DNA from 3 places in the Streptomyces sp. NPDC001315 genome. Region 3 is predicted to be linked to each of the others. Evidence: riboswitches for the same ligand, from Rfam matches in the RefSeq annotation. Region 3 holds a riboswitch; each other region holds the start of a gene.

Region 1 (6,213 bases), on a different contig from region 3:
AGGTCGACAAGGAACTCGCGCTGCTGGACCAGCAGATCGCCGACGCCTACCAGCGGCTGCAGCAATCGGCGGGCGCAGCACAGGAGGACAGCGGCTTCGCCGACAGCACGATCATGAATCCGCTGAAGGACAAGCGGGCCGCGACGATCGAGCGCATCGCGATCGCCATCGACCGAGTGGGGGACCGTCCGGAGGGCCTGGAGACCCTGGCGCCCTGCACACTGCGCGACCAGACGCAGGACCAGGACAAGGGGCAGGACCAGGGTCAGGACCAGGGTCAGGACCAGGACCAGGGGCAAAACCCGGGCGGCAACGGTGGACAGGCCGGAAACGGCCCCGTCGCCGGCGACTTCGCGGACATCACCACCGCCCAGCCCAACGCGCCGGGCCCGAGCCCCCAGGCGGACGCCTCCCGCGGCACGTTCACCACCAGTTGCGGGGTGAACGCGGAGGGACTGTTCAACTCCGACAACGTCATCGTCGCCCCGGGCGTCACCAATGGAGCCCACCACTTCCACGACTACGTCGGCAACCAGTCCAACAACGCCTTCTCCAGCGACGACGATCTGGCGAACGCCGACACCAGCTGCCAGGACGACGGCGACAAGTCCTCGTACTACTGGCCCGTGCTGCGCCTTCAGAACGGCACTCAGGAGCGGGACGCCGGCGCGCCCGGCGGCGGTACCGAGGGCAACGCCGGTGAGATCGTCACGCCCAAGGAGGTCACGCTGACGTTCGTGGGCAACCCCCGCGGCCAGGTCACGGCCATGCCGCGGCTGCTGCGCATCATCACCGGCGACGCCAAGGCGTTCGTCAACGGCCCCGCCAACGCCAACGCGTCGTGGAGCTGCACCGGCTTCGAGGACCGACAGTTGAAGGACAAGTACCCGCTCTGCCCGGACGGCAGTGACGTCGTGCGCACCTTCAAGTTCCAGAGCTGCTGGGACGGCCGGAACATCGACAGCGCCAACCACCGTACCCACGTGGCGTTCGCCGCCGCCGACGGCTCCTGCCCGGAGGGCTTCCGGGCCATCCCGCAGCTGGTGCAGCGCATCGTGTACGACGTGGACGCGCCGAGCGTCCAGGACGGCGGCCGGACGACCCCGCTGTTCGCGGTGGACTCCTTCCCCGAGCAGCTGCACAAGCCGGTAACGGACCACGGCGACTTCATCAACGTCTTCGACGAGGGCCTGATGCGGGAGATGGTCGACTGCGTCAACGACGGCCGGCAGTGCGGTGCCGGCGCCGCGCCGGGTACCGGGAACGGGGATGGCGACGGCAACGGCGACCAGGGGCAGCAGACACAGGCCCCGGAGCCTCCGAAGGGCGGGGACGGCGGAGCGGAGCAGCCCGGAGACACCGGAGACGACGACACCTCGGCGCCTCCCACCGACACGCCGAGCACTCACCTCACCGCCACCGCCACCGCCACCGGCGACGCCCAGCCGAAGGTCTACGCGTCCCCCTCGGCCACCGCACGCCCGAAGGACGCGTCGGCGCAGGCGGGTTCGGACGCCAAGGGCGGCAACCTCGTCACCACCGCCCCCGACGAGACGACCGCCTCCGAGCAGGCGCAGGACACGGGCGAGGGCGGGAGGGACACGTCCGCCGCGACGCAGACGCCACCCCGGACCGAACCGCAGACCGCACCCCAGACCGAACCTCAGGCAGTCAAGGGCGGCCTCGCCGAGACGGGGGCGCAGCTGTGGCCCGCGGCCGTCGGTGCCGTCCTCGCGGTCGCCGGCGTCGTCCTGCTCACCCGCACCCGGCGGCGCCCCATGTGACGCCCTCGCGGACGCCAGGGGCGCGGCGCCCGGATCAGTACCAGCGATCCGGGCGGCGCCCTGTCGGTCAGCCCGCGCGCCCCTTCTGCAGCCCACCGACCCCACCCGGGCGAGCTGTTCAGCCTGGAGTCACAGGACCTGCCGGTCCCGGCCGACCGCCGACCGCCCTCACGCCTGAGGGGCGAGCTCGGCCATCGGGCCCCAGCCGTGCTGGTCGGGCACGTTCACGTTGATGATCTCGGGCGTCTCGGCGACCGCGCCGGCCATCGCGGCAAGGCCCGCCTTGAAATGCTCGGACTGCACATGGGCGGCCCCGGCGTCCTCGTCCGCGAACGCCTCCAGCAGCGTGAACCTGTTCGGGTCGTCGACACTGCGCGACCAGTCGAAGAACAGATTGCCCGGTTCCGCGCGAGTGGCCTCGGTGAACGGACCCACCAGCGACAGCCACTCGTCGGCACGCTCGGGACGGACGGTGAAGCGTACGGCGATGAAAATCATGGCTCCACGATGCATCGGGCGACGGCGGAAGGCCAACCGCGGACACCCCCGGACGGCCGTGCACACGGCTCGACCGGACGGTACGGGTCGTGTGAAGGGCCCGACCGAGGGAAGCTGTAAACGTGGCCGCTCGCTCACCAAGGGGGGATCATGGCATTCTTCGCGACCTCACGGCGAGATCCGTTGCGACTGCAGTCCGTCACCGACCTCGCCCAGGACAACGAACGGCTCGAGGAGGAGAACGAGCAGCTCCGGCAGGCGGTGGCCTCGCACGCCGTCATCGACCAGGCCATAGGCGCCGTGGTCGCCCTGGGACAGATCCCGCCCGAAGAGGCCTGGCGGGTGCTGCGGGACGTCTCACAGCGCACGAACACCAAGCTGCGCACGGTCGCCGAGCATGTTCTGGAGTTCGTTCAGTACGGCGCGCTGCCGGAACCGGAGCTGGACGAGCTGAAGAAGGCGATCAACCGCTACCGGATGTGCTCTCGCACGCACCTGTCCGATCCCTGACCGTCACGCCCGCGACCCTGACCGTCACGTCCGCGCCAGGGAACGCGCGACGCGGAATCCGACGTCGTCGACCCGGAAGGTGGGGTGGCTGCGCCGCCGCACGGAGGCCCGGCAGCTCCAGTGCTCGTCGAACCAGCCGCCGCCGCGCAGCACCCGGTAGCTGCCGTACACCTCGGGGTCGTAGACGTCCCAGCACCACTCCCAGACGTTCCCGAGGAGGTCCGAAAACCCCCACGGGTTGGGCCGTCTGCCGCCCACCGCGTGGATCCGCTCCCGCGAGTTGCCCCGGTGCCAGGCGATCTCGTCGAGAGGGCCGTAGCGGGGGCCCGTCGTACCGGCGCGGCAGGCGTGCTCCCACTCCGCCTCGGTCGGCAGCCGGTAGCCGTCCGCCGACGTGTCCCATTCGACGTCCCCGCCGTCATCCCCGCCGCAGTCCTCGCCGCCGTCCCCTCTGTCGTCTCTGCCGTCCTCGAAGCGGTACGCGGGGGCGAAGCCGTCGCGGAGGGACAGGGCGTTGCAGAAGCGGACCGCGTCCCACCAGGAGACGCCCTCGACGGGCAGCCGGTCCCCTTGCGCGGTGCTCGGGCGCCGACCGGTCACCCGTGCGTACGACGCCTGGGTGACCGGTACGGCAGCGAGTCGGTAGGGCGCGAGCTCGACCGTCCAGCTGCGCCGCGTTCGCCGGTCGGACAGGGTTACCTGCCCGGCCGGGACCGTGACCAGCTCACCCAAGTCCCTTGTCGCGGAACCGAAGTTCACGCGGGCCGTGCCGCGCTGTGGATCGCGGTCTGCCCGGCGAAGAAGATCGACTCCTCGCGTACGGGAGCGCCCGGGCCCGGGGCGTGGATCATCGTGCCGTTGCCCGTGCAGACGCCGACGTGGCTGACATCGCCGTAGAAGAAGATGAGGTCGCCCGGCTGGAGGTCGGTGAGCGGAATCGCCGCGACCGTGCGGGCCTGGTCGATCGCCGTGCGGGGGAGCGCGACCCCGGCGGCCTTCCATGCGGCCTGGGTCAGGCTGGAGCAGTCGTACGACTCCGGTCCGGTCGCCCCCCACAGGCACGGCCTGCCGATCTGGGCGCGGGCGAAGTCGAGGGCCTTCGCGGCCTTGCCGCTGTACGTCGCCTCCGGCACGCCGACGGGGACGGAGACGACGCTGAACTGGCCGGTGTCGACAGAGGCGTTCTCGTACCCGGCGTCGAGCGGGAGGCTGAACTGCCCGGTGTCAGCACGGCTGTTCGGGTAAGTCGTGTCGGCGGTGAAGCTGAACTGACCGGTTGTGTAACCGGTGTCGAGGAGGGGGCTCTCGAGAGGGACGCCGAACTGGCCGTTGTCGACGGGTGCGTTCGTGTACCCGGAGCCGACGGGGAGGCCGGTGTCGAGGCCGATCGCCGGTTGCGTGAGCCAGCCGATTCCCTCGCCGCGCGGAGGATCCTGCTGCTCGGGGGCCGGCCAGAGGGGTTCGGCCGTCGGCGCGGCCACGAGCGCGGCGGGCGGTGCGCCCCGCAGGGAAATCTGCCGGGGCAGCAACTCCCTTGCCGCGGTGAGCTTTTCCTGGATCTGTTCCTTCGTCGCCCTCAACGCCGACTGCCGCGACGTGGTGACGGGCGCGGACGCGGGCAGCACGGCCGGGAGAGCCGGAGGAGCGTAGGGCGCCGAGAGAGCCGGGAGCGCGTCTCGCCGGCTCTCCGGCGCGGCCGGCAGCGCGGCTACGGGCCCGGCGGTCAGCTCCGGGACACGTTTGGCGGGTGCCTCCAGTTCGAGGCGCTGCGCCGGAACCGTGGCCGGGAGTTCCGTCGGGCGCGCGGGGCGGGCCGCGGCCGGAGGGGCGGGCGTTCTGTCGGCCGGCAGCGCCGCCGCGACCGTCGGGCCCAGCTTGGCGCGCGCCACGTCGAACCACTGCCGGGCGACGGTGTCGAGGGCGGGGTCGGCCTGCCTGCGTTCCGTGGCGCGCATCGATGCGGCGGGCCTGCGTGTCCCCGCTGTCATCGCGCGGGTGGCGTTGTAGTTCCCCGTGTCGGTCTCGGCGCGGTCGTAGAGCGTGTTGATCCGCTGCCGGATCTCCTCGCGGCTGACCGCGTCCGTTCCGGGGAGGCCGAGACCTTCGGGGCGCGTGTCGCGTTCCGGCGCCATCGGCGACGTACTCCTTCCGTGCACCGCCTACCGAGTTAGCTGTCGGGTTCGGGCGGAGGTTCCGGAAGGCGTGCCCTACGGCCCTTGCCCCGCAGGGCAGTTGGGCCGATTCACCCCAAAGATCGGTCGGGTCCCCGGCTCCGGCGGCCGCAGTGGTTCACCGGACTCGGCGGAGGCTGCACGGCCCGGCGGGATTCGCCGGAGGGATCCGAGCGGCCTGACGCCAACTTAGCTAATTTGTGCGGCTCGTGTGAAGGTTGAAGAGCGGAATGTCCGATACGTAATTGTGACCTTCGTTTCCCTGTGGCCTCTTCCGGGCCGGGCGGCCGCCACCGGAGCTGTTGAGACTGCGCGTCCTCCGGTTCCGCCAGGCCGGGCGGGGTTGCGGCCGGTCCGAAGGACCTCCTGGACTTCGTCAACGACGTCGTCAGACCGATCGACGGACTCCGGCAGGTGCGGTCCTTCCTGCACTTCGGGATCCACACCCACCGGTTCCTCTGGACGTCGGCTGACTTCGGGGCAGGTTCAGATACGGCGCACGGTGTGCAGCTTCGTGGCGTACGTGCCCGTGCCGTCGAGCAGCGACGCGCCGCCCAGGTCGGACATGGTGGGCCCGTTGACCGTCTTGCGGCTGGAGACGAAACGGCGCTTGCCGGCCGCGTCCGTGCCCAGGTAGATGCCGACGTGGTCGACGGTCACGGTGTCCGTTTCGGCGTCGTCGTCGCCCGAGTCGGCGTTGAACAGCACCAGGTCGCCGGGCTGGAGCAGCGCCGCCGCGGGCGGATTGGTGCCGTCGGTGCGGTCGATGACCACTCCGGGTGCGTAGTCGACGATGTGGCGCGACTTGCGCGGGATCCGGTTCCCGGAGGTGTCCTCGCCGGCGGCCAGGGGCACGCCCATGTGGTAGCCGTAGACCATCCGCGTGTAGCCCGAGCAGTCGAGGTTGCCGACCTGCTTGCTGGACGGTCCGGTGTAGGTCCCGTCGGGGAAGGTCCAGCCCACGTTCATGTACTCGTGGAAGTCGGCGCCCTCGTAGCGGTAACCCTGCGGGTCGAGGTAGCCGTACCCGGCCTCGCCCAGCACCTGCTTGCCCTGGGCCGGTCCGGCCCCGGCCGTGACCGCCGGAGCGTCGCCGAGGAACATCGCGGCGTAGGCGAGGACATCGGGGACGGTGGAGCCCGCCCAGCCGCGGATCGTCTGCTCCAGCTGCGTCGTCCACGTCCCGTCGAACGGCTCGGGCAGCACCCGCACCCAGTCGCCGTGCGTGACGGTCGGCGGGGTCTCCCAGT
Region 2 (6,213 bases), on a different contig from region 3:
CGCGTCATCGACGGCCGCAAGGCCTCGCGCACCACGCCCGGCGCGAGGTGAGCCGGGGATGCTGCCACCGGAACTCCCGCCGCTGCCCGCCCTGACACGGGCCGAGGGCGAGTTGATCGACCGTTACCTGGAGGTGGTCGACCTGCTCGGCCGCATCAACCCGGCGTATCACGGGGACACGTACCGCGGACTGCGCGCCGCCCAGGCGCTGGTGGGGAAGGCGGCCGCGCTGCGCGACGCGCTGGCCCTGATGCACCAGCGGGGCGAGGCCGAACTGCACGCGCCCACGCTCGCGCGGGCGCTGCGCGTCCTGGACGGGGAGCGGCGCACGGCACGCGTCATCGTGCCGTCACGCTCCGACAGTTGACGCACGCCCAGCCGGTCCGGGTGTTCCGTCCCGCGTGCGGAGTGTCCGGGACGGAGTTGAAACGGACCAAATGGTGTACCCCCTGTTGGCGTAGGTGTGCGTCCTTTTCTCGGACCGTTGCGGTTGCGCAACGCGCGTGGCTCCGGAGCGGGATGAGGTGCTCCGGTGCTGGTCCGGGGCTCGTCGGCCCCCTGGACAGTCGATCGAACATGGGGCTGTCCACCCGAACGGGTGAGTGGTGAGCAACAACACAAACCCACGGTTCCGTTGGGATTTTCGGACACCTGTGAGTGAAGATCCCAATCTGACGACAAGCCCCCGCCACAGCGGCGGGGCGGTCCGGGCGGACGCCGAGTCCTGCCGCTGTCCCGGACGACCGGTCGACGGAAGTGCATCGGCAGGAGTGGAGGACCCAAGCACGACGGGTTCGCCGGAACGGCCAAGCCATGGCCGGGCCGAGCAGCCCTTGGGGTGAAGCCGCGCGACGCGGCCGGGCAACTTCGCCAGCCCGAATCCGACAGGTCATCCTTCACAGGCGGCTGACGAAGGGTTGCGCATGACTGCGCTCAATCGTGTCCCGTCGCTGATGGCCCGGGCCGGTACGGCCTCGGCACTCACCATTGCCGCCGTGGGCGGCTCGATCGTGGCCCCGGGCTTCACCTCCGAGGCGGCGGCCGCCACAACCGCGACGAAGGCACTCCAGATCGCGGCCTCCAAGAAGGGCTCCCCGTACCAGTACGGCGCCACGGGGCCGCGCAGGTTCGACTGCTCCGGGCTCACGCTGTACTCGTTCAAGAAGGCGGGCAAGAAGCTGCCCCGCACGGCGGCCCAGCAGTACAACAAGACCCACCACATCTCGGCCAGGAGCCGCAAGCCAGGCGACCTCGTGTTCTTCCACTCGGGCTCCAGCGTCTACCACGTCGGCATCTATGCCGGGAAGGGAAAGATCTGGCATGCCCCGAAGACCGGGGATGTGGTGAGGCTGCAGAAGCTCTGGACGACGAGCGTCTGGTACGGCAGGGTCAGTTGACCCGCCCGGTGCGGTGGCGGCGTCCTGACGCGCCGCCGCCGCGCCGGGGTCATTCCCGTGAAAAGGACTGGGTCCTCAAGGTTCCTGCTGCCCCGCGGCCGGCACCGGCTCGGCCGGGATCGTCCACGGGAGTTCGATGAAGACCGTCTTGCCCCCCTCGTGGGTGGGGCGGACGCGCAGCCTGCCGCCGCACTCCGCGATCAGCCAGCGGATGATCACCATTCCCCGGCCGTTGTCCTGCTGGACGGCGGCCGGCAGTCGTTTGGGGAAGCGTGGGTGGCTGTCGGTGACGCCGATGCGCAGATGCTCGTCACGGTCGAGGGTGAGGTCCACCGTGAAGGTGGGTGACTGCCCCAGAGTGTGCTGTACGGCGTTGGTGGCGAGTTCGGAGACGATCAGCCGGATGGTGTCGGCCGCATCCGTGTCCGCCGGCAGGCCCCACTCCGCGAGAGCGCTCGCCACGAAGGTGCGGGCAGCGGCGACCGAGGCGGGATCGCTCGGCAGAGTGACGGATGCTTCCAGATGGTCTGCCATGGCGACGTCGTCCCTTCCCGCGGGACCGCAGTCCGACAAGGAGCGGATTCGAGTACGGTCCCGGACTGGTGCTTCTTCGCCAGACTGCCATTACCCGGCCGGCCACGGTGGCGATCCACCAAGATGTGCATATATCTGTCGCTCGAAGCGGTGAACTCTGCGACGGCAGACCGTATTTGGGCGGCTCGGAAGGAGTAAGGAGTTTCCCATGCAGTACGGTCCCGCGGTGCGCCGCCGGAAACTGGGCGCCGAGCTGCGCGCTCTGCGCGCCCGCACAGGGCTCACCAGTGGTGAGGCGGCCCGGCTGGTGGGCTGGCACCAGTCGAAGGTGAGCCGGATCGAGACCGGCGCCAGCGGGGTGAAACCGGCCGATGTGCGGTTACTCCTGGACGCCTACGGTGTCGCCGACGCCCAGCTGCGGGAGTTGCTGCTGGTGCTGGCGGGGTCCCACGACGGCGGCCGGGACCACTGGTGGCACGCGTACCGTGGTGTGCTGCCGCCCACCTACCGGGATTTCATCAGCCTGGAGTCGCAGGCGAGCGCGATGCGCACACTGGAGACGTCGGTGGTCCCGGGGCTGTTGCAGACGCCCGAGTACGCCCGCGCGGTGACGCGGGCGGCCGTGGAGGGGCTGGAGGAGGAGCGGCTTGACGCGCTGGTGGAGGTGCGGCTGGCCAGGCAGGACGTGCTGCGCGCGCAGCCGCCGCTGGAACTGACCGCGGTCCTGGACGAGGCGGTGCTGCGGCGGGAGGTCGGCGGGCCCGACGTGATGGCGCGACAGCTGCGGCGGCTGGTGGAGGCGGGGCGTCTGGCCCAAGTGCGGCTCCAGGTGCTGCCGTTCAGCGCGGGAGCACACATCGGCATCACCGGACCTTTCGTTATCTTGTCATTTCCGAGCACTTCTGATCTGGATGTGGTTGTTCTCGACCATATGACGAGTAGCCTCTACCTCGAACGGAAAGAAGACCTCCAGGCCTACTCGGAGGCCTTCAACACCCTTCAGATCCACGCCCTTTCACCCGAGGACTCGTTGGATTTCATCGCCGGGATAGGTGACGGCGCGTAAGGAGGCACCATGACTGCACTGCCTCGGAACGTACCTTCCACTACTCATCTGCACGATGCGCGATGGCTGCGCAGCAGCTACAGCACGGGAGCGAACAACTGCGTGGAGACGGCCCGGCCGGCCTCGGGGCCATGGGCCGGACTGCTCGCCGTACGCGACTCCAAGGACCCGGCCGGCCCCGCGCTGCTCTTCTCCCCCGAGAGCTGGGCGGAATTCACGGCCGCGTTCCACTGATTCCGGTCATGTCCGGACCGTTCTGATCAGTTCAAAGCAGCAGCGATCAGCGCTGATCGATGACGAATCGTGCGACACACGGCCGTGTCACGCCGACTCATGGTCGTGTCTCGCCGATCACCCGTACCGCGCGTTCGACCTGGGCCTCGGAGAGGTCCGCGCGAGCGGTCAGTCGCAGCCGCGAGATGCCGTCGGGCACGGAAGGAGGACGGAAGCAGCCCACGGCGACACCCGCCGCACGGCAGTCGGCCGCCCACCGCACGGCCCCCTCCGGGGACGGCGCCCGCACGGAGACGACCGCGGCGTCCGGCCGTACCGCCTCCAGACCCGCGGCGGTCAGACGTGCGTGCAGCTCGCCCGCCACCGTGCGGGCCCGCGCCGCCCGCTCCGGCTCGCGGCGCAGCAGCCGCAGGGCCGACAGGGCCGCGCCCGCCGCCGCGGGGGCGAGGCCCGTGTCGAAGATGAACGTGCGGGCCGCGTTGACCAGGTGGTCGATCACCCCGACGGGACCGAGCACTGCTCCGCCCTGGCTGCCCAGCGACTTGGACAGGGTGACCGTCACGACGACGTCCGGGGCGCCCGCGAGCCCTGCCGCGTAAGGAGCACCACGGCCGCCGTCGCCCAGCACGCCAAGGCCGTGGGCGTCGTCGACGACCACCCCGGCGCCGTGCTCCCGGCATGCCTGCGCGAGTCCGGCCAGCGGCGCGGCGTCGCCGTCGACCGAGAAGACCGTGTCGGAGACGGCGACGGCGGGCCCGGCGTGTGTCTGGAGCGCCTTGCGCACGGCGTCCGGTTCGGCGTGCGCGACGACCTGTGTGGTGCCGCGGGCCAGCCGGCAGCCGTCGATCAGCGAGGCGTGGTTGCCCGCGTCGGAGACGATCAGCGACCCGTGCGGGGCCAGCGCGGTGACCGCCGCGAGGTTGGCCGCGTAGCCGGAGGAGAAGACCAGTGCCGCCTCGAAGCCGCAGAAGGCGGCCAGCTCCCGTTCGAGCTCGGTGTGCAGCTCGGTGGTGCCGGTGACGAGCCGGGAGCCGGTGGCACCACCGCCCCAGGTCCGCGCCGCGCGGGCCGCGCCCTCGGCGATCTCGGGGTGGCGGGCCAGGCCCAGGTAGTCGTTGCTCGCGAGGTCGAGGAGCGGCGAGTCGGCGGGGCGCGGGCGCAACGTCCGTACGAGCCCGGCGTGGCGGCGCAGTTCCGCCTGCTCGTCGATCCAGCCGAACGCCATGGGTCCTCCGCGGGATTTGTAGGCAGTGGACAGACACTAGCGGGACGATCAGCAGGCCAGGATGTGGCAATCCACACACCACGAAGTGCCTCTGTTGTACGAACTCTCCTTGGCCCGGAGCACGTCCTTACGACAGGATCGGCTCCCATGGACCTGCTGAACACGCTGGTGGACAAGGGACTGCGGCGCGAGCTGCCGAGCCGCGAGGAAGCGCTCGCCGTACTCGCCACCTCCGACGACGATCTGCTCGATGTGGTGGCCGCGGCCGGCAAGGTGCGCCGGCAGTGGTTCGGCCGACGCGTGAAACTCAACTACCTCGTCAACCTGAAGTCCGGACTGTGTCCCGAGGACTGCTCCTACTGCTCCCAGCGACTCGGCTCCAAGGCCGAGATCCTGAAGTACACCTGGCTCAAGCCGGACGAGGCGTCCCAGGCCGCGGCGGCCGGACTCGCCGGTGGGGCCAAGCGGGTCTGTCTGGTGGCCAGCGGCCGCGGTCCGACCGACCGGGACGTGGACCGGGTCTCGGACACCATCAAGGCGATCAAGGACCAGAACGAGGGCGTCGAGGTGTGCGCCTGCCTCGGCCTGCTCTCCGACGGCCAGGCGGAGCGGCTGCGCGAGGCGGGCGCGGACGCGTACAACCACAACCTCAACACCTCCGAGGGGACGTACGCGGACATCACGACCACGCACACCTACGCCGACCGCGTCGACACCGTACAGAAGGCGCACGCGGCGGGCCTGTCGGCCTGCTCGGGGCTGATCGCCGGCATGGGCGAGAGCGACGAGGACCTGGTGGACGTGGTCTTCTCACTGCGTGAGCTGGACCCGGACTCCGTTCCGGTGAACTTCCTGATCCCGTTCGAGGGCACGCCGCTGGCCAAGGAGTGGAACCTCACCCCGCAGCGCTGTCTGCGGATCCTGGCGATGGTGCGGTTCGTCTGCCCGGACGTCGAGGTGCGCATCGCGGGCGGCCGCGAGGTCCATCTCCGTACGATGCAGCCGCTCGCCCTGCACCTGGCCAACTCGATCTTCCTCGGTGACTACCTCACCAGCGAGGGCCAGGCGGGCAAGGCCGACCTGGAGATGATCGCGGACGCCGGTTTCGAGGTGGAGGGCGCCGACCGGGTGACGCTGCCCGAGCACCGGGCGGGCGGCTGCCACGGGGGTGAGAGCGTCTGCGGTTCCACCTCCGCGCCGCAGGTCAACGAGGCCCGTCCGGACCTCGTCGCGGTACGCCGCCGGGGCGCCGGTACGGATCTCGCGCCCAATGCCTGACCCGAAGCGGGCCTCGATGCCTGCTCTGAGCGTGCCCGAGTTGCTGGACCTCGACCGGCGGCATGTCTGGCATCCGTACGGCCCGATGCCGGGCCGTCAGGAGCCGCTGGTCGTGAAGTCGGCCGGCGGGGTGCGGCTGACCCTGGCGGACGGCTCGGGCGAACTGGTCGACGGCATGTCGTCCTGGTGGTCCGCGATCCACGGCTACAACCACCCGGTGCTGAACGAGGCCGCGCACGAGCAGCTGTCGCGCATGAGCCACGTGATGTTCGGCGGGCTCACGCACGAGCCCGCCGTGCGGCTGGCGAAGCTCCTCGTCGACATCACGCCGGCCGGCCTGGAGCATGTCTTTCTCGCCGACTCGGGATCCGTGTCGGTCGAGGTCGCGGTCAAGATGTGTCTGCAGTACTGGCGTTCGCTGGGCCGCCCCGAGAAGCGGCGGTTGCTGACCTGGCGCGGCGGCTACCACGGCGACACCT
Region 3 (6,213 bases):
CGTGAAGATCGACTCCGCGGCCGTACGCGCCTTCTACGAGAGGCACGTCCGCCCCGCCACGGCCACCGCCGTGATCGTCGGCGACCTCGTCGGCATCGACCTGGACGCGCTGCTCGGCGACACCCTGGGCGCCTGGACGGGCTCCTCGGCCGAGCCGCGCCCCGTGCCGCCGGTGAGCGCCGACGACACCGGCCGCGTCGTCATCGTGGACCGCCCCGGCGCCGTCCAGACGCAGCTGCTGATCGGCCGGACCGGCGCCGACCGGCACGACCGCGTGTGGCCCGCCCAGGTGCTCGGCACGTACTGCCTCGGTGGCACCCTCACCTCCCGTCTGGACCGCGTCCTGCGCGAGGAGAAGGGCTACACCTACGGTGTGCGCGCGTTCGGGCAGGTCCTCAGGTCGGCGGCCCCCTCTTCCCCCGGAGGGGCTACGGGCGCCGCGATGCTCGCCATCAGCGGCTCCGTGGACACCCCGAACACCGGTCCCGCCCTGTCGGACCTGTGGACCGTGCTGCGCACGCTCGCCGCGGAGGGCCTGACCGACGCCGAGCGGGACGTCGCCGTGCAGAACCTCGTCGGTGTGGCGCCGCTGAAGTACGAGACGGCGGCGGCCGTGGCGAGCACGCTGGCCGACCAGGTCGAGCAGCACCTGCCCGACGACTACCAGGCGACGCTGTACCAGCAGCTCGCCGCGACCGGCACGGTGGAGGCCACCGCGGCGGCCGTGAGCGCCTTCCCGGTGGACTGTCTGGTGACGATCCTCGTCGGCGACGCGGCGCAGATCAAGGAGCCCGTCGAGGCCCTCGGCATCGGTGAAGTCACCGTAGTGTCCGCCGAGTAGAAGCCGAGTAGCGGCAGAGCACAGGCACGCGCGCGTAAGGGCCCTGGTGACGATGAGTCACCAGGGCCCTTCAATGTCCGGAGAATGTCCGAATTGAGGGAGAGTTGCCTGTCTGCCCTGTGGCATGCGCTACAAAAGCCCTGATCCGTTTGAGGATTGCAAGACGGCCCCCGTACGGTCGTCCGGGCTGTTCGTCAGGCAGTGCGCCGCACCCGCGGCAGCGGACAGTCATCGCCGAGTCCCCGTACGGCGCGAGCCAGGGGAGCCGGGGACCCATCGCAGTCCCTGGGGTGAATCGGACGCCCGCGCGTGCCGCGAGGGGGTCCGTAGGAGACCTTCCTGCTCCGAACCCGTCAGCTAACCCGGTAGGCGAGAGGGAAGGAAAGGATCAGCCACTACATGGCGTTCATGTGCGCCCCCGGGAAGCACCGCCGTCCCGGCCGGATGAAGCGCACCAGCGCTCAGGCAGCCGGCATCGCGGCCCTCGCCACCACCGGCGTCGTCGGCACCCTCGCTGCCCCCGCGCTCGCCGCCGAGAACTCCGTCGAGCAGACGGGCCTCACCCCGGTCATCACCATCGGCGACTCGGTCGCCGAGCAGATCGGCGCCCAGGCCGCAGCGCAGAAGCAGGCCGCGGAGCAGAGGGCGGCCGAGGAGGCCGCCCGCAAGAAGGCCGCGGAGAAGGCCAAGGAGGAGCGCGAGGCCAAGGCGCGCGCCGCCCGCGAGGCCGAGCGCAAGCGCCTCAACACGTTCGTGGCGCCGATCTCCCACTCCTACGTGTCCACGGGCTACCTCAGCGGCGGCTCGTTCTGGTCCTCCGGCAGCCACACCGGCATCGACTTCCACGCCGCCAGCGGCACCTCCGTCCACGCGGTCGGCTACGGCACCGTCGTCGAGGCCGGCTGGGGCGGGGCGTACGGCAACCAGGTCGTCATCAAGATGAACGACGGCACGTACACGCAGTACGGTCACCTGTCGTCCATAGGCGTCTCCGTGGGCCAGAAGGTCACCATGGGCGAGCGGATCGGCCTCTCCGGTGCGACCGGCAACGTCACCGGCCCGCACCTGCACTTCGAGGCCCGTACGACCGCCGAGTACGGCTCGGACATCGACCCTGTCGCCTACCTCCGCAAGCACGGTGTCAACGTCTGACGCTCGCCCGGCGTGACGTCTGACAACGGACGGCGAGACATACCGACGCCCCGGCTCCCCGAGCCGGGGCTTTCGGCGTTTCGCAGGCCCCGCTGTCCAAAAAATATCCCTGGATTCCGGCCTCCCGTCGGAAATTGCAGCTGATTGCAATAGAGTCACTGAACGCACGTCAATCGGCGACGTTTCACGGGGATTAAGGCGGAGGTCGGTCATGCGTATTCCGGCGCACTCGGTATGCACGGCGATCCGGGACGACATCGTCGCCGGTGTCTACGAGCGCGGCAGCCGGCTCACCGAGGAACTCCTCGCACGCCGCTACGGCGTCTCGCGCGTCCCCGTCAGGGAGGCCCTGCGCACCCTGGAGGCGGAGGGGTTCGTGGTGACCCGTCGGCACGCGGGCGCGTGCGTCGCGGAACCCACCGAGCTGGAGGCCTCCGACCTGCTGGAGATGCGCATGCTCCTGGAGCCCCTCGGCGCTTCCCGAGCCGCCCAGCGCCGCACCGAGGCCCATCTGAAGGTGCTGCGCGGCCTCGTCCGGCTGGGCCAGGAGCGGGCCAGACGGGGCAACAGCGAGGATCTGCGTTCCCTGGGCGGCTGGTTCCACGAGACGCTCGCGCAGGCTTCCGGCAGCCAAGCCCTGACCGCCACGCTCACCCAGCTGCGGCACAAGATCGCCTGGATGTACGCGGTCGAGGCACCGGCCAACCCCGTGGAGTCCTGGACCGAGCACGGCGCGATCGTGGACGCGGTGGCGCGCGGCGACGGTGAGCGCGCGCGGGCGATCACGGCACTGCACACGGAGCGTTCGAGCGCCGCACACCGGCTGCGTTTCTCCGGGGGAGGAGTGCGACCCGACCGCGTGAGGACTTCGCAACACCCCGTAAACATGACGGGTCTGCGGCATTAACACAGGGGCCGTATACAAAGAAGGGCAATTCCAGGGGGACTATTTATGCTGCCCATGAACAGGAAATGCGAAGGGCTCGCCCGGCAATTCGGGCGAGCCCTTCGGAGTTGCGGGAGGAAGTCTTTAAAGCGACAAGCACCGCAAACCATCAATTGAGGAACCCCGACGGCACACAACCAGCTCCGCGAAAGCGGCGCCGGCTCAGGCGCGAAGGGGGTCGTGCTCAGACGGTCTCGGGAAGCTCCTCGAGCCCCTCGGAGACCAGCTTCGCCAGACGGTCGAGCGCGGCGTCCGCACCCTCGGCGTCGGAGGCGAGGACGATCTCCTCGCCACCCTGGGCGCCCAGGCCGAGGACGGCCAGCATGGAGGCCGCGTTGACGGGGTTGCCGTCGGCCTTGGCGATCGTGACCGGGACGCCTGCGGCCGTGGCGGCTCGGACGAAGATGGAGGCGGGACGGGCGTGGAGGCCCTCGGCCCAGCCGACGTTGACGCGGCGCTCAGCCATGTGATGCTGCCCTTCAGTGTCTCAGGGTTGTCTAGACCAGTGTTCCACATCGGAATGCGTGCCCGGAGCGGTCCTGTGTCCCGTTCCGGAAGTGGCGTCGGATCGCGGCCTCGACCCGACTTCCGTCCTCCACAGACTGCCTCGCGCCGTTGTCGTACGCGAGCCGTACTCTGGGGCCCATGCAGACCTCGGCGGACCGGCACGACCGGCACGAGTACCCCGCCCACTGGGAGGCGGACGTGGTGCTGCGCGACGGCGGCACCGCGCGCATCCGGCCCATCACCGTTGATGACGCCGACCGTCTGGTCAGCTTCTACGAACAGGTCTCGGACGAGTCGAAGTACTACCGCTTCTTCGCGCCCTACCCGCGCCTGTCCGCCAAGGACGTCCACCGCTTCACGCACCACGACTTTGTGGACAGGGTGGGACTCGCGGCCACGGTCGGCGGCGAGTTCATCGCCACCGTACGCTATGACCGCATCGGCACCGATGGCATGCCCGCCTCCGCGCCCGCCGACGAGGCGGAGGTCGCCTTCCTGGTGCAGGACGCCCACCAGGGTCGCGGTGTCGCCTCCGCCCTCCTGGAGCACATCGCCGCTGTGGCCAGGGAGCGCGGCGTCAGCCGCTTCGCCGCCGAGGTACTGCCTGCCAACTCCAAGATGATCAAGGTGTTCACGGACGCCGGCTACACCCAGAAGCGCAGCTTCGAGGACGGCGTCGTGCGCCTGGAGTTCGACCTCGAACCCACTGAACGCTCGCTGGCCGTGCAGCGCGCGCGGGAGCAGCGCGCCGAGGCGCGGTCGGTACGGCGGCTGCTCGCCCCGGGGTCCGTGGCGGTCGTCGGCGTCGGCCGCGCCCCGGGAGGCGTCGGCCGCAGCGTCCTCGGCAACATCCGGCAGGCCGGGTTCACCGGAAACCTGTACGCCGTGAACACGGCCCTCCCCGAGGGGCAGAAGGAGCTCGACGGCGTGCCCGCGCACCGCTCGGTGCGGGACATCGAGGGGCCTGTCGACGTGGCGGTCGTCGCCGTGCCGACCGAGCGCGTGCCCGACGTGGTCACCGAGTGCGGCGAGCACGGTGTGCAGGGACTCGTCGTGGTCTCCGCCGGGTACGCCGAGAGTGGTCCCGAGGGGCGCGAGCGCCAACGCGAACTCGTACGCCACGCGCGCGTGTACGGGATGCGCATCATCGGCCCGAACGCCTTCGGGATCATCAACACCTCCCCGGACGTGCGGCTGAACGCCTCCCTGGCCCCGGAGATGCCGAGGCCCGGGCGGATCGGTCTGTTCGCGCAGTCCGGCGCCATCGGCATCGCCCTGCTGTCCCGGCTGCACCGGCGCGGCGGAGGGGTCACCGGGGTCACCGGGGTGTCCACGTTCGTCTCGTCCGGCAACCGGGCGGACGTCTCCGGCAACGACGTCCTTCAGTACTGGTACGACGACCCGGACACCGACGTCGTACTCATGTACCTGGAATCCATCGGCAACCCGCGCAAGTTCACCCGCCTCGCCCGGCGGACGGCGGCGGCGAAGCCGCTGGTCGTGGTGCAGGGTGCGGGTTCTGCTCCGCAGGGGCACGCCGTACGGGCGACGCGGCTGCCGCACGCGACGGTGTCCGCGCTGCTGCGGCAGGCCGGGGTCATCCGCGTCGACACGATCACCGAGCTGGTGGACGCGGGGCTGCTGCTCGCGCGCCAGCCGCTGCCGGCCGGGCCGCGAGTGGCGATCCTCGGGAACTCCGAGTCGCTGGGCGTGCTCACGTACGACGCGTGCCTCTCCGAGGGTTTGCGGCCATGGCCGCCGGTGGATCTGACCACGGGGGCCACGGCGGACGACTTCCGGCGGGCGCTGTCACGGGCGTTGGCGGACGAGACGTGCGACGCGGTCGTGGTGACCGCGATACCGGCGATCGGGGAGACGTCGGTCGGGGACGCGGTGTTGGCGGAGGCGTTGCGGTCGGCCGCCGAGCAGGTCCCGGGGAAGCCGGTGCTCGTCGTGCACGTGGAGCTCGGGGGACTTGCGGAGGCGCTGTCGGCTGCGGCGAGTACCGCACCACAGGCGGGTTCGGACGCACCGGGCGCGGAAGGCGGTGCCCACTCGTTCTTCCGCCCTGCGGAACGACCGCCCGGCGCGGAACCGGAACAGGCGGCCGCCGCCGAGCCCTCCGAAACCGACTCCCGCCTCATCCCCGCCTACCCCGCCGCCGAGCGCGCCGTCCGCGCTCTCGCCGAAGCCGTCAAGTACGCACAGTGGCGGCGCGAGGCCGCCGACCCCGGGAAGGTGCCGGAGCACGAGGACATCGACGAGAAGGGGGCCGCCGAGCTGATCGGCGGACTGCTCGCGCGGGGGCAGGGGCTCACACTCGGGCCGGAGGAGACGGGCGAGCTGCTGGGCCGGTACGGGATCGCCGTACGCAGGGCCGTGCCCGCGCCCACCCCCGACGCCGGTGTCGCAGCCGCCCGCACCCTCGGCTACCCCGTGGCCCTCAAAGCCACCGCCCCGCACCTGCGGCACCGTGCCGACCTCGGTGGCGTACGCCTCGACCTGGCGGACGAGGAGCAACTGCGGCGGGCGTACGCCGAATTGACCGAGCTGTTCGGGAAACCGGAGGAGCTGCGGCCGGTGGTTCAGGCGATGGCGCCGCGCGGGGTCGACACGGTCGTACGCGCGGTCATCGATCCGGCGGCCGGGGCCGTACTGTCGTTCGGGCTCGCCGGAGCCGCCTCCCAGCTGCTCGGCGACATGGCGCACCGGCTGGTGCCGGTCACCGACCGCGACGCGACCTCGCTGATCCGGTCGATCCGGACGG

What was found. A riboswitch is a leader RNA that binds a small molecule or an ion and turns the genes downstream of it on or off. The one in region 3 is predicted to bind cyclic di-AMP.
Region 1: another riboswitch for cyclic di-AMP. It lies ahead of ACFY16_RS29785 (C40 family peptidase); the one in region 3 lies ahead of ACFY16_RS15525 (M23 family metallopeptidase).
Region 2: another riboswitch for cyclic di-AMP. It lies ahead of ACFY16_RS38535 (C40 family peptidase); the one in region 3 lies ahead of ACFY16_RS15525 (M23 family metallopeptidase).

The regions. Positions count from the first base shown of each region.
Region 1 is NZ_JBIAWZ010000013.1:171,587-177,799, forward strand. It holds gene ACFY16_RS29765 (DUF1996 domain-containing protein) at 1-1,784, shown strand, start outside; gene ACFY16_RS29770 (putative quinol monooxygenase) at 1,953-2,282, opposite strand; gene ACFY16_RS29775 (ANTAR domain-containing protein) at 2,433-2,792, shown strand; gene ACFY16_RS29780 (formylglycine-generating enzyme family protein) at 2,817-3,515, opposite strand; gene ACFY16_RS29785 (C40 family peptidase) at 3,548-4,924, opposite strand; cyclic di-AMP (ydaO/yuaA leader) riboswitch at 4,933-5,106, opposite strand; partial or broken gene ACFY16_RS29790 (AsnC family transcriptional regulator) at 5,306-5,425, shown strand; gene ACFY16_RS29795 (NlpC/P60 family protein) at 5,450-6,213, opposite strand, start outside.
Region 2 is NZ_JBIAWZ010000027.1:68,714-74,926, forward strand. It holds gene ACFY16_RS38525 (ATP-dependent Clp protease proteolytic subunit) at 1-51, shown strand, start outside; gene ACFY16_RS38530 (hypothetical protein) at 59-367, shown strand; cyclic di-AMP (ydaO/yuaA leader) riboswitch at 748-920, shown strand; gene ACFY16_RS38535 (C40 family peptidase) at 924-1,397, shown strand; gene ACFY16_RS38540 (ATP-binding protein) at 1,473-1,931, opposite strand; gene ACFY16_RS38545 (helix-turn-helix domain-containing protein) at 2,140-2,997, shown strand; gene ACFY16_RS38550 (DUF397 domain-containing protein) at 3,007-3,231, shown strand; gene ACFY16_RS38555 (8-amino-7-oxononanoate synthase) at 3,329-4,456, opposite strand; gene bioB (biotin synthase BioB) at 4,604-5,734, shown strand; gene ACFY16_RS38565 (adenosylmethionine--8-amino-7-oxononanoate transaminase) at 5,751-6,213, shown strand, end outside.
Region 3 is NZ_JBIAWZ010000004.1:458,119-464,331, reverse strand. It holds gene ACFY16_RS15530 (M16 family metallopeptidase) at 1-841, shown strand, start outside; cyclic di-AMP (ydaO/yuaA leader) riboswitch at 1,064-1,228, shown strand; gene ACFY16_RS15525 (M23 family metallopeptidase) at 1,241-1,993, shown strand; gene ACFY16_RS15520 (GntR family transcriptional regulator) at 2,205-2,900, shown strand; gene ACFY16_RS15515 (HPr family phosphocarrier protein) at 3,124-3,405, opposite strand; gene ACFY16_RS15510 (GNAT family N-acetyltransferase) at 3,585-6,213, shown strand, end outside.